DNA from 3 places in the Shouchella rhizosphaerae genome. Region 3 is predicted to be linked to each of the others. Evidence: riboswitches for the same ligand, from Rfam matches in the RefSeq annotation. Region 3 holds a riboswitch; each other region holds the start of a gene.
What was found. A riboswitch is a leader RNA that binds a small molecule or an ion and turns the genes downstream of it on or off. The one in region 3 is predicted to bind thiamine pyrophosphate.
Positions count from the first base shown of each region.

Region 1: another riboswitch for thiamine pyrophosphate. It lies ahead of V5G21_RS12710 (acetylornithine deacetylase); the one in region 3 lies ahead of thiD (bifunctional hydroxymethylpyrimidine kinase/phosphomethylpyrimidine kinase).
Region 2: another riboswitch for thiamine pyrophosphate. It lies ahead of tenA (thiaminase II); the one in region 3 lies ahead of thiD (bifunctional hydroxymethylpyrimidine kinase/phosphomethylpyrimidine kinase).

Region 1 covers NZ_CP144921.1:2,562,176-2,566,361, reverse strand. Annotated here, with positions in the region: gene V5G21_RS12720 (acyltransferase family protein) at 1-87, shown strand, start outside; gene tenA (thiaminase II) at 279-950, opposite strand; gene V5G21_RS12710 (acetylornithine deacetylase) at 954-2,231, opposite strand; TPP riboswitch at 2,297-2,405, opposite strand; gene V5G21_RS12705 (ATP-binding protein) at 2,493-4,085, shown strand; gene V5G21_RS12700 (response regulator) at 4,137-4,186, shown strand, end outside.
Region 2 covers NZ_CP144921.1:2,663,017-2,667,202, reverse strand. Annotated here, with positions in the region: gene V5G21_RS13180 (TerC family protein) at 19-828, shown strand; gene V5G21_RS13175 (PTS transporter subunit IIC) at 941-1,966, opposite strand; TPP riboswitch at 2,116-2,215, shown strand; gene tenA (thiaminase II) at 2,289-2,963, shown strand; gene V5G21_RS13165 (DNA-3-methyladenine glycosylase I) at 3,003-3,533, shown strand; gene V5G21_RS13160 (TasA family protein) at 3,755-4,186, opposite strand, start outside.
Region 3 covers NZ_CP144921.1:3,547,572-3,551,757, forward strand. Annotated here, with positions in the region: gene V5G21_RS17520 (BCCT family transporter) at 1-900, opposite strand, end outside; gene V5G21_RS21480 (WYL domain-containing protein) at 1,251-1,481, shown strand; gene thiD (bifunctional hydroxymethylpyrimidine kinase/phosphomethylpyrimidine kinase) at 1,471-2,298, opposite strand; TPP riboswitch at 2,384-2,482, opposite strand; gene V5G21_RS17530 (HU family DNA-binding protein) at 2,500-2,775, opposite strand; gene mnhG (monovalent cation/H(+) antiporter subunit G) at 3,016-3,438, opposite strand; gene V5G21_RS17540 (Na(+)/H(+) antiporter subunit F1) at 3,425-3,700, opposite strand; gene V5G21_RS17545 (Na+/H+ antiporter subunit E) at 3,693-4,181, opposite strand; gene V5G21_RS17550 (Na+/H+ antiporter subunit D) at 4,186-4,186, opposite strand, start outside.

The DNA.
Region 1 (4,186 bases), 990 kb from region 3:
CCATGGCTGCTTGGAAAAGCACCATTGAAAAGGCAGGGGCGGTTGCAGAAGCAACACGCCTTACAAGGAAACGCTGTGCCCCGCTAACAGGGCACAGCGTTTCAGACTGTAGACAAACGCTCGCATACTTCGTCGATTGTCTCGGTCATATGCTCATGAACGCCCGTTCTATTCGCATTTTCCCTCGCCTGCACTCCTCGTCTGACAAGCGTTTTCTATCAGTCTGATGATTTTGTCGACAACCTCCACTATGCCCGCTAACAGGGCACAGCGTTTTTTTAACCGATCGGCCAGTTTTCTTGTTTATAAGCCATATCCCAGAACATATATTCATAGCGGCTCGTATTCATAAAGATCGTTTCAATGCGGTCTAGTTCGGCCTCGCTCTTTTCTGCGGCAAGCTCGTCTAGCTTGGCAATCAGCCAGTCCGCAATTGCGCCAAACTCAGGCGAAGAGTACATTTTCACCCATTCTCCGTATGCCTCATGTTCTGTGGCGCCTGGAATCTTCGCGAGCGCTGTGCCAATTTCATAATAGCTCCAAGCACACGGCAAAATCGCCGCAATGAGCTCGGCAAGGGATCCTTTTTGTGCTTCAGCCATCATCGCGCTGCTATAAGCAAGCGTTACTGGGCCAGGAACTGTCTGTTCCAACTGTTCCTGTGTAATTCCGAGGCGCTTCGCATATGCGCGATGCAGATCCATTTCGCTGTTAAGCGTTTCATCAAGCGCTTTCGCAAAACCAGACATCGTTTCCAAATCAGGTGCCAATACTGTGCCTAGGGCAATGACGCGGGCATACTCAATCAAATATTTATAATCCTGGCACATATAATATTGAAATGCTTCTAGTTCAAGAGTGCCGTGGCCAATTCCTTGGACAAACGGATGATTGTGGCTCGCTTGCCAAATCGGATCAGCGTTTTTACGAATACGTTCTGAAAACTTCATAAGTTATTCTCCCCTTTTTTCGGTATTGCACCATTTATAAATGAAGGCGACAAGCGCTTTCGTATAACGGACGAGTTCATCAATGTCAAGCTGTTCATTCACGCCATGGGCGTGTGCTAATTTCCCAGGCCCATAACAAATCGTCGGCATTCCATATTCGGCCAACCAGCCACCGTCGTTCACGCTAGTTGACATTTCTATTTCCAATGGAGCCTCGAAAACAGTCTGATGGACGGTCTTTAAAACAGATAATGCAGGATGAGCTTCATCGATTGAAAAAGCAGGGAATACTTCCCCTTTGTCTTCAATCATAGAGGCGCCGCCCCAAGTAAAGGTTGGAAGGTGGTCCTTCAACCACACATCCGCTTTAGCTGTAGCAAGAAGATGGGCTTCAATTTCGTTGGCCACTTCTTCGGCAGATTCATTTGGATAAAAATGCACCGTTACCCACAACCTGCATTCATCAGCAATAAACGCTGGATGGCGCCCGCCTTCAATGACAGCTGGATTAATCGTATTGGTTCCAGGCGGAAAACCTGGATACGACTTTGTCACAGCCCAGTGGCGCTCAAGTTCTTGCAAAGCAGCAATCAGTTTAGCCATTTTTTCAATCGCACTAGCTCCCTTTAAGCCGCCACCGGCATGGATCATATTCCGCCGCGTGCCATCATGGTGAGTCGAGTCACTTTTTACGGTAATCCAGCCAGTAATGACACCGCCTTGTCCATGGACACGGCAGTTGCTTGTGTCGGCTACAAGTGCATAATCTGCCGTATAGCCTCGCTCACAACATTGTTTCGTGCCAGCCTCGCCGACTTCTTCGCCTGTAACTGCTTCAAGCAGGACGTCGCCCTTTAGTTCAATGCCATGATCATGCAAAAGACGCAAGGCGAACAAACAAGCGCCAAGCCCGCCTTTCATATCGGCGGCACCACGGCCATACAGCGTCCGTTCTTCTACTCTAGGAGAAAAAGGAGCGTATTTCCATTGGCTTTTTTCTTCCTCTTCGACTGTAGCGACATCGACATGGCCATTTAAAAGGAGGCTATGGTACTTCGTTCTATCTGTGCCTTCTTTCTTTGCCGCGATATTCCAATCGCCTGGGTACGATTCCCACTTATCGACAGCCATCCCCGCAGCACGCAAATAGCCTTCAATATACTGCTGGATATCGGCCGTATTTCGGGCTGGAGGGGCTATGGTCGGATAGGAAATCAAATCAGACACAAGCCGAATGAGCTCCTCTTCCCGTTCTTCCACTTGCTTAAGCAACGATTCCACCTGGTTGTTGTCCTCCTTTTCCACACAAAAAAACCGCTACTTAAAAAAGAAGCGGGTGGCATGTCGAGAAAACGTGCCCGCTTCCCTCCGCTGGTCCGAACCAGATCAGGTGATAAGGGTTAAGGCGTTTGCCTCTCTCAGCTTCCATCATTCGAAGCACCCCTAGCGGTTTTAGTGATTGTTTTGATATACTAACGCTACCATATGTAAGCGCAATCGGCAAGGCTTGATCTTTTATGAACACGATAGGAGATGGCTTTTATGGCTTTTCCACGTAAATTGAAACGCTTGGGTCTTTTTGGGCAAATGACTGCATTAATGGCTATTGTTCTTCTCGTTTCATTGCTGCTTGTAACGGTGTTCTTTTCATCCATTATCGACGGGATGATTGAGCGAACCACGGGAGAAAAAGCACTGGCGGCAGCGGAACTAATCGCTGAACACCCGGACATTATTGATGCGTTTGCCGACCAAAATCCAGCAGCACGGATTCAGCCAATTGCTGAAACATTGCGCAAGCGCACGGGCGCTGATTATGTTGTTATTGCCAATACGGAAGGGATTCGGTATTCTCATCCTCATGAAAACCAAATTGGCCAGAAGACAGAAACAAGCAACGAAGCGCCTCTTGCCGGCAAATCAACCGTTTTTATTGGCAATGGAATTCTTGGCGAGGCTGTAAAAGCCAAAACGCCGATTTTCAACAGAGAAGGAAACATTATCGGCGTTTCATCAGTTGGTTTTCTAACGACTGAAATTAAGGATGACATTCTTTTTTACCAACTGCGCGTTGCTGGCTTTGGCGGTTTAGCCCTCTTGATTGGCATTCCCGGCGCACTCTATATCGCTAGACGCGTCAAAAAACTTATCTTCGGGTTAGAACCGGAGGAAATCTCGCGCGCCTTTTCGGAAAAACAAGCAATTCTCGAATCGGTAGGGGACGCAACGCTGGCAGTTGGCCCCGATCTCCAGATTCTTTCAGCAAATAAACGTGCACGAGTAATTTTAGGGAGCCATGTGGATGGCGAATTAACTGAACCTCAATTGCAAGCGTTTATTAAACAAGCTGCTGAAAACCCGGAAAAGATGACCCAACAGAGGCTATTAATCGCTAACACTCTTTATATTGTGGATGCGGCGCCAATTTTAGCTAAACATGCAGCAATCGGCTTTGTGTTGACGATCCGCCCGTTTTCAGAAGTAGAGGACCTGGCAAATGAATTGTTGGAGATTAAGCAACATACCGAACATATGCGAGCGCAAACCCATGAATACTTGAATAAGCTTAATACATTAAATGGCTTATTGCTGCTTGAGAAATACGAAGAAGCAAAAGCGTTTATGAAAGCGGAAGTAACAGAGTTGCAAGAAACAGTCACCTTCCTCATGGCTTCTGTGAAAGACCCGCTTATTGTCGCAGCTTTGCTTGGCAAAGTAAACCGTGCCAAAGAAATGAAAGCAGCCCTTACATTTGCAGAAGGAAGCACTTGGCTCGATTATCCTGCGACAATCAAAAGCGACCATGTTGTGACTGTCATCGGCAACTTAATTGACAATGCCTTAGAGGCGGCTGTTGCTCACCAAGGAGCAAACGCCCATGTCCATATTGCTTTTACCGATTTTGGGAATGATATGATTATGGATATTGAAGACAACGGCAAGGGTATGACCCCTAAAGAAGAAGCGCACTATTTGGAAACAGGGGCAACAAGCAAAAGCGAGGGCCAGCACGGCCTTGGTTTAACCATCATGCAACACGCCCTTCACCAGCTTCATGGCACTTGGTTCATGGCCGAACGCCCTGGGGGCGGCATGCGTATGACGATTGCTATACCTAAACATAAAAGACTGTAAATCATACAATGCATCTTTATAAGGAAACAAATCAGAGGAGCGAATCAAACTATGCAAACCCCTTCCATCGGCGTGCTGATTGTTGAAGATGATCCAGTCGC
Region 2 (4,186 bases), 880 kb from region 3:
AGAGAGGCGAGTGGAGCGATGGATGTATCATTACTTTTAGAGTACAGCTGGGTGCTTGTTGTGCTTATTGCATTGGAAGGTGTATTGGCGGCTGATAATGCGCTAGTTCTAGCGATTATGGTCAAACATTTGCCTGAGACAGAACGTAAAAAAGCGCTCTTTTACGGTTTGGCTGGCGCGTTTGTTTTTCGGTTAGGTTCGTTGTTTATCATTTCTTTTCTTGTCGACATTTGGCAAGTTCAAGCGATTGGTGCCGCATACCTATTATTCATTGCGCTAAACCATTTATACCGAAAGCATATTGTCAAGAAAAGCGAGGAAAAGGCCGGCATTGCAAAAGCTAAAAAAGGAAGCGGCTTCTGGACGACTGTGTTAAAAGTCGAAGTCGCCGACATCGCCTTTGCTGTTGACTCGATTTTAGCTGCCGTTGCCTTGGCCACCGCTTTAACGCCAACTAACCTCGGCACGGTCGGCAGTATGGACATCGGCCAATTTATTGTCGTCTTTCTTGGCGGTTTCATCGGCCTCTTAATCATGCGCTTTGCAGCTACAAAATTTGTTGCACTGCTCGAAAAACGGCCTGGCCTTGAAACGGCCGCATTTATTATTGTTGGCTGGGTTGGCGTCAAGTTGACGGTGCAAGTGCTTGCCCATGATGCGATTGCATGGATCCCACACGAATTCCCACACTCAACGGGCTGGAAGCTCTTTTTCTACGGCGTTTTAGTTCTTATTGTCATTGCCGGATGGTTCTTATCAAGCAAACCACAAGATGGCGAACAAGAAGCGCAGTCAGAAAAACGAGCTGAACGAAAAATCGAAGGATAAGAAAAAACAAAGCTCAGCTTCCGCTGAGCTTTGTCTTCTATTCCAACGACAGCCTCGGCTGGCCATCATTACGTCTATGTTTGGCGTAAGCCTGAAAGTACCTTCTTCTCCATTATTGCAGTTTAATATGCAAATCGCCTGTTTTCGCCCAGCCAATCCGTTTGATTAACTCATATAACGCCAATGAAATGATCCCTGGCAAAATGATGCCTGTGCCTATAAAAATGAACAAGCCTGTTATTCCTTGTGTGGAAAAAATCGTAATAGGCGCAATCAAAGAATTCAAGCCTAAACCGGCAAGCTCATACGAAACTTGGAACTGAAAGGCTAGTGAAGCAATCGGAGCGCAAATAATTGCTGCGGCAAACGGAGGCAAACAGAGGCGCGGGTTTTTAATTAAATTGGGAAACTGTACTTTTGGCGTGACAAGCCCTTGGGCAAGTAATGCCCCAGCATCGTTTTGTTTCCAAGACATAAGGGTGAAACCGACAAACTGAGCTGTGCAACCAATTAATGCTGCACCACTTGAGATCGGGTCCATTTGCAAGGCAATCGCAAGTGCAGCCGATGAAGCTGGTGTCATAAGCAAAATGCTCCATGTGAGAGCGATGGCCATTGGAGCGATAATAGGCGATCCTTGTACAGACGTAGCCAGTTGCGCGCTTATCCATTCTAGCATCGGTGTCGTAACAGCTGCCATAACAAGTCCTACAAGCCCGCCAACAAAAATACCGGAAAAAGGAATTGCCATCATATCCAGTTTCGTCTTTCCAGTTATTCGTTTGCCGACATAAGTCGCAGCGACTGCTGCAATAACAGCGCTCACAGGTTGTCCTGGTGCGAGAACTGGCAGCCCTTCGACAAAACTAATCGCATTGCCGCCCACCGTACTCGAAGCCATAGCTGCATAAATGACGAGCGTGTTTCCTCCTAGCTGGTAAGCGATCCCGGCGCCAATTGCTGGAGCGAGTAGAATTTTAGTAATGGAGCCAATTGTGACAAACGCACTCCAACCAAAAATATTGCCGAAAGATTCAAACAAAAGTCCAATACCTAACGTAACAAGCACTGCATTGGCGACCCCTGCAGATGCTTTATACATCCGATCAATTACGTATGATTTCATGCTGTCTCCCATCCTTACAATATTTCATTTATCTGTCTATTTTTAGTCTCCGAAGCATCATAACACCTTCTAGCGTGCCTTGCAAATGTTTTTTGCCAGTGGGCAACGTACCGTTAACAGCTATTCATTGCACTTTGTCTGAAGATATGGTTCACTTTAAGAAGAACCACTAGGGGAGCCATCTGGCTGAGAAAAGCGCTGCTTTGACCCTTTGAACCTGATCTGGCTTGTACCAGCGTAGGGAAGTGGAGAACAATTGCTTATTCATGTAAAGCAACTCTCCTTTCTTTGCGTCAGGCATCCCTTTGTGGAAAAAAAGGAGGAGACGATTTTTATGAGTTTTACTGCCGAACTTCGCAAAACCGCCGACCCGATTTACAAAGCCATATTTAGCCATCCGTTTGTACAAGGTATTGGCAAAGGCTCGTTGCCCGCAGATTCCCTTATTCACTACGTCAAACAAGATTTTGAATACTTAAATACGTTTATGCAAATATACGGCATTGCTATTAGCCGGTGCGAAAACCGCGAAGACATTGCGATGTTCGCGGAACAAATTGGCTTTATTTTGCACAGTGAAACACACCCTCACCATAATTTTTGCAAGGTGGCAGGCGTCCGCTATGAAGATTTGCAATATGAGCCTCTCGCCCCAACTGCCCACCACTATACACGCCACATGCTTGATGTCGCCCACCGTGGTTCTCTCGCCGAAATATTGGCTGTGCTTCTGCCTTGTCCGTGGACATACCAAGCGATCGGCGACTATTTGTACGAAACGTTCCAGCCAAAAGCGAACCATCCATTTTTCGACTGGATTTCCTTTTACCGCTCAAACGGAGAAATGGGGGTAACGAAACAATTTTGTAAACGCCTCGACGACCTTGCGGCACATGCTACCGAACAAGAAAAAGAACGGATGCAAGACCATTTTTTAAAAAGCTGTCAACTAGAGTATAGTTTTTGGGAAATGGCTTATGTAAAAGAAAAATGGCCGGTTGCTTATTAACAGTGCTCCGGCTTATCGTTCAAATATGAGGAGGTTCCTATGCCAAAGCGTTGTAGTTGGGTAAGTAACAGCCCCCTCTACGAGCACTACCATGATAGCGAATGGGGGCGCCCTACTTATGACGACCAACAGCTATTTGAAATGCTTATGTTAGAGCTTATGCAATCAGGATTAAGCTGGCTAACTGTCTTAAAAAAACGAGATGCGCTCCGAACTGCATTCGCTAGCTTTAACTGGGAGTCATTGGCCCGTTTTACAGAAGAAGATGTGGCGCGCTTAAAAGAAATGAAAGCGATCATTCGCCATGAAGGAAAAATCCGTGCCGTTCTTACAAATGCGGCTGTAGCTCGTACACTTGCAAACGAGCATGGCTCCTTTGCCCATTTTATCTGGTCCTTTGCTCCAAATAAACAGGACAACCTTTCCGAACAAGCTATAGCGCTCAGCAAAGTGTTAAAGTCTGCTGGTATGGCCTTTGTTGGGCCAACCACTTGCCAGTCTTTTATGGAAGCTGCTGGCTTAGTCAACAGCCATGAACAAGACTGCTACCTTTATCAACCAGCAAAATAGGAATTTCTGTTTTAGTAGACAACAAAAAATAGGTTGTCGGCAAAGTCGCTAACCGCAATCAGACTGATAGAAAACGCTTGTCAGACGAGGAGTGCAGCCGAGGGAAGATGCGAATAGAACGGGGGTTCATGAGCATATGAGTGAGGCAAACGACGAAGTATGCGAGCGTTTGTCTACAGTCTGAGGTTGTCGGCAAATGCCGACAACCTCCACTGACTAAATTATTTCGCGCCTTGGTCTGTTTGCTTGGCTAATACTTCAAGTGAAGCAGTATAAACAGCTCCTTGGTATTCATTGCCTGCATTCTCGTCTAATTTCACGCCAAAATTAAGATCAATGTATTGGCCTTCATCCAATTGCCAAAATTCGTTGTCAGGTCCTTGCAAGCTGCCATCGCCAAGCACAAACTGATCAGCATTTTCGTCATAAGCTTGTTCATCAATTAAGGCAGCTACAACTTCAACGCCATTTGCCTCGGCCGTATGTGAAAAAGACTGAACTTCATTAGTAATGCCATTAAACAATTGGTCTAACTTATATTGTGCATCTTCATACACATCCCTGCCTGGCGTTGTTGTATACTTAATCGCAATGTAGCCAACTTTATACGCATCGATGGGTACATTCAAGTCGACAGAGTGGTCATAGGTTGC
Region 3 (4,186 bases):
CGTAAAACTAAGTTCAGGCAAGGATTGTATGTACTGGCCAAGTGTATTTGTGAAAAGGTTTAACGAGTACATGGTTGCACCAAACACGGCGAAAAACAGCAACATAAGCACGACAAGTGTCATATTGACAATACTTAAAATGCGGATTCCCTTATCAAGCCCTGTACTTGCTGAAATAAGAAAGAGCACGGTAATCACAACAATAATCGCTAACTGGAGCATAAAGCTGTTTTCTAAGTTTGTCAGGAAGGAAATGCCGCCGTTCATTTGAGCGGCCCCAAATCCGAGCGTCGTTGCAATTCCTGACAATGTGGCAATAATAGCGATCACATCAATCGTTTTGCCAAAGAAGCCATTTGGATTAATTAATGGCGACAACGCTGCGCTAATCAGGCCAGGCTGTTCTTTGCGGAAATTAAAGTAAGCCAAACAAATCGCCACAATTGCATAAATGGCCCAACCATGAAAACCCCAATGGAGAAATACGTACTTCATGGACTCTAGCGCAGCTGCTCCCGTTCCTTCTTCTACAGTCGGTGAGCTCACTGCATAATGAGCAATTGGTTCGGCAGCTCCGAAAAACAGAAGCCCGACGCCGAGTCCTGCGCTAAATAAGAAAGCAAACCATGTTAAGTAACTGTATTCAGGACGGTCTTCATCTTTGCCTAAACGTATCTTTCCATAAGGGCTAAAGATAAAAAAGAGGCATACAAGCAAAAAGAAGGTAACGACGATTAAATAATACCAGCCAAACCGATCGGCGATAAAGGCCTGGGCAGCGGCTGTAATCGCTTCAAGGCGCGCTGGAGCAGAGATGCCAACAACAATAAAGATAAGGAGGATGCCAAGCACCCAGTAAAATACGGGGTCAATCTTCGTTCGTGTGTCATTTGAATTCATTGATGCGCTCCTTGTTTTAAATCAACTGTGATGACGGAATAAACTTTACTTACCCATTTATTCGCGTTTATAACCTGGGAGGTGATTTCCAAATACTTTTCCCATTATACTTAACTCCCATGTATGCGTCTATGAACTCGAACAAAAAGCGATGAAAATAGATAGTTGAGCTTAGGAAGAAGGAATGAGAGGCAAGGAGGATTTACCCACAATGAATGATTGTTAAAACAGAAAGCCCGCATCTTTCTTAGTAAGATGCGGGAGAAAATACAACGAACAAACATTCTGTTTTTTTGTTGACGAACATTCGTTCGATCGTTATAATAATAATCAAAAGGAGTGTGATTATGATGATCCGGTTATTAAACAGAGCTGCTACTGAGCAAGGGCGGGTAGAACTCATCTATGAAGCAAAAAATAAAAAGCTAACCCAAAGGGAAGTTACAGTATACACCGTTACCGAGACGCATGTTTTTTGTTATTGCCATTTAAAAAATGCGTATCGAGCCTTTGCACTGGACCATATTCTCTCATGCGCTTGGTTGACAAATAAACGCGGGAATCGTTCCCTTATTGGTTAACGTTTTTGCCTGGTAACCCATTAAGTCGATGACCCCAATGGTTGGTTGGACCATAGCCATTCCCAATTTGTAAAGACCAAGTAATGGCATCTGCTGTAAAAGCTTTTGCTTTTTGGACTGCATCCAATAGCGCTATGCCTTTAGCCAATTGGGCACAAATCGCTGCTGAGAAGGTACAGCCTGTCCCATGTGTGTGTTTTGTATCCGTACGGGGCGCATCCAATTTAAACAATCCAGTCTCTCTACTGTAAAACACATCAACCGCATCGCCTGTTAAACTTCCCCCTTTTACAACAACGCTTTGTGCCCCTAATTCTTTAACAATCCGTATGGCTGCTTTTTCCATATCGTCAATATCATCAATTTGCATGTCAATTAAATCTTCCGCTTCAGCAATATTAGGTGTGACAATTGTTGCTAAAGGCACAAGTGTCTCGCGAAGCTTAGCGCGCACATGCTTTTCTAGCAATGGGTCGCCGTTTTTGGCCATCATCACTGGGTCGCAAACATAAGGGACGTTTTTGTGGGAATTTAGTTGTTGTTGCAGGAGTTCCATCATTTCTGGGAGCGCGATCATGCCTGTTTTAATAGCGCTTGGGTAAATATCATCGACAACCGCTTGGAACTGCTGGTCGATGAATTCAAGGGGTACGTGGTGGATAGCCCGCACACCTGTCGTATTTTGCGCCACTAGCGAGGTAATCACGCTCATTCCATACACTTCTAGTTCTTGAAACGTCTTGAGATCGGCTTGAATGCCAGCTCCTCCTGTAGGATCGGTTCCAGCGATCGTTAAAGCGCGATAAATCGTCGACAACGCCATCATCCTTTCTGTCTAAAATAAAAAAACAGCCGCCCGTACTTGTGGAGGCGACTGTTGTAATGTAAAAAAAACAAATGTATTTTTTACGTTTCCACTTCCCTACGCTAGTATGAACTAGATCAGGTTGAAGAGTTAAAGGCGAACCTTTTCTCAGCACGAAGCACCCCTAGTGGAATCTATGTGTTTGCTGTTGTTTTACTCGTTAACAGCGTCTTTTAACTGTTTACCTGGCTTGAAAGCAGGGTTTTTTGTTGCTGGGATTTCAATTTCTTCGCCAGTTTGCGGGTTGCGGCCTTTACGAGCAGAACGCTCGCGGACTTCAAAGCTACCAAAACCGACGAGTTGTACTTTTGCTCCTTTTACGAGTGATTCCGTAATGCCATTAAAAACAGCGTCAACTGCTTTGGAAGCGTCTTTTTTAGAGATTTCTGCTTGTTCTGATACTGCATTGATTAAATCTGTTTTGTTCATCTTAAAAAACTCCTTTTCTTATCGTAAAGTTGTTTCATTCTTTTCTTCTTACAGACCAACATATTGCTATATTCGCTGTGTGCGGCTTATAGCGACAATGCCTGCCCTTAATTTACTCATGAATCCTTGTTGTGTCAAGACTTAAAGGCCAAAATAAGGCTGAACACCTGATTTTTAATCACTTTGTAACGTTTTTCCCCAAATTCAGCACTATTCTTGTCATCAAACGTGTCCTTTTATTTAGGGCCTATTTTCTGTAGGTAATGGTTTTGTAGGATTTTCATTTGTTGTCTGTTTGCTGTTGTTCGCATATGTTTTCTTTTCTTTGTCATAAAAAGGCTTCATTTCATCACAAACAGTGGAAGCGTCCATCGGAATGCCTATACGGTAAGCGGATCGAGAAATCATTAATGCTGCAATCGGCACCGTAATAAACACAAATAGAATCGTTAACAACAACTTGCCAATAAACTCGCCTTTTAATACAAAAAAGTAGAGGAATACAGCGGCCATGATCATCATAATGCCAAATGTCGAATTTTTTCCCGTCGCATGGAGACGGGAGTACACATCAGGCAATCGAACGATGCCGACAGCAGAAAGGAAGCCGAAAATAGATCCTAGTAATGCCAAAACTGCGATTAGCCATTCAATCGTCGTCAAACAAATTCCCCCTTTCAAGAAATTTCGCCATGGCGGCTGAGCCTACAAAAGCGAGAATGCCTACGACGAGAAGAATTTCGGTATAGGCGCGTGTGTCTTGAAGAATCATTAAGATGCCGACAAAGCCAATTAATAAGATGCCAACGGTATCAAGCGCCACAATGCGGTCATGATTGGTTGGTCCAAGAAGGGCACGGACAAAACAAAGGAGCGCGGCTAGGCTTAGTATGACTAAAGCAATAGAGAGCAACAAATTAAACATGATAGCGACGGGTCACCTCCAAAATGCCAGCCTCAAATGTATCTTTTGCTTGCTTAACCAGCCCATCTTTGTCTTCGGCATTTAAGGCATGGACAAAAATGTAGCGACCGTCTTCTGAAAACTCAATCGACATCGTTCCTGGTGTCAATGTCATCATGACGGCAAACAATGTTTTTTCCACCCTCGTCTCCAGTTCAGTTGGCACGGCAATGATCCCAGGAGCAATGTTCATTTTAGGGCTGATGACAATTTTGGCAACATCCAGGTTGGCAACCGTCAATTCCTTGGCAAACACACCCATTAGCTTTAAAAAAGACCAAACGCGAAGCATGTAAAAATAGCGGCCTTTAAAACGGATTAAACAAAGAACGACAAGCATCCCTATGACATAACCAAAAACGAAAGTTTGGGCGGTAAAACTGTTTTGAAAGAGCATCCACAAAAACGCAACTAACGTATTTATGATTAATTGAAACGCCATTTTCT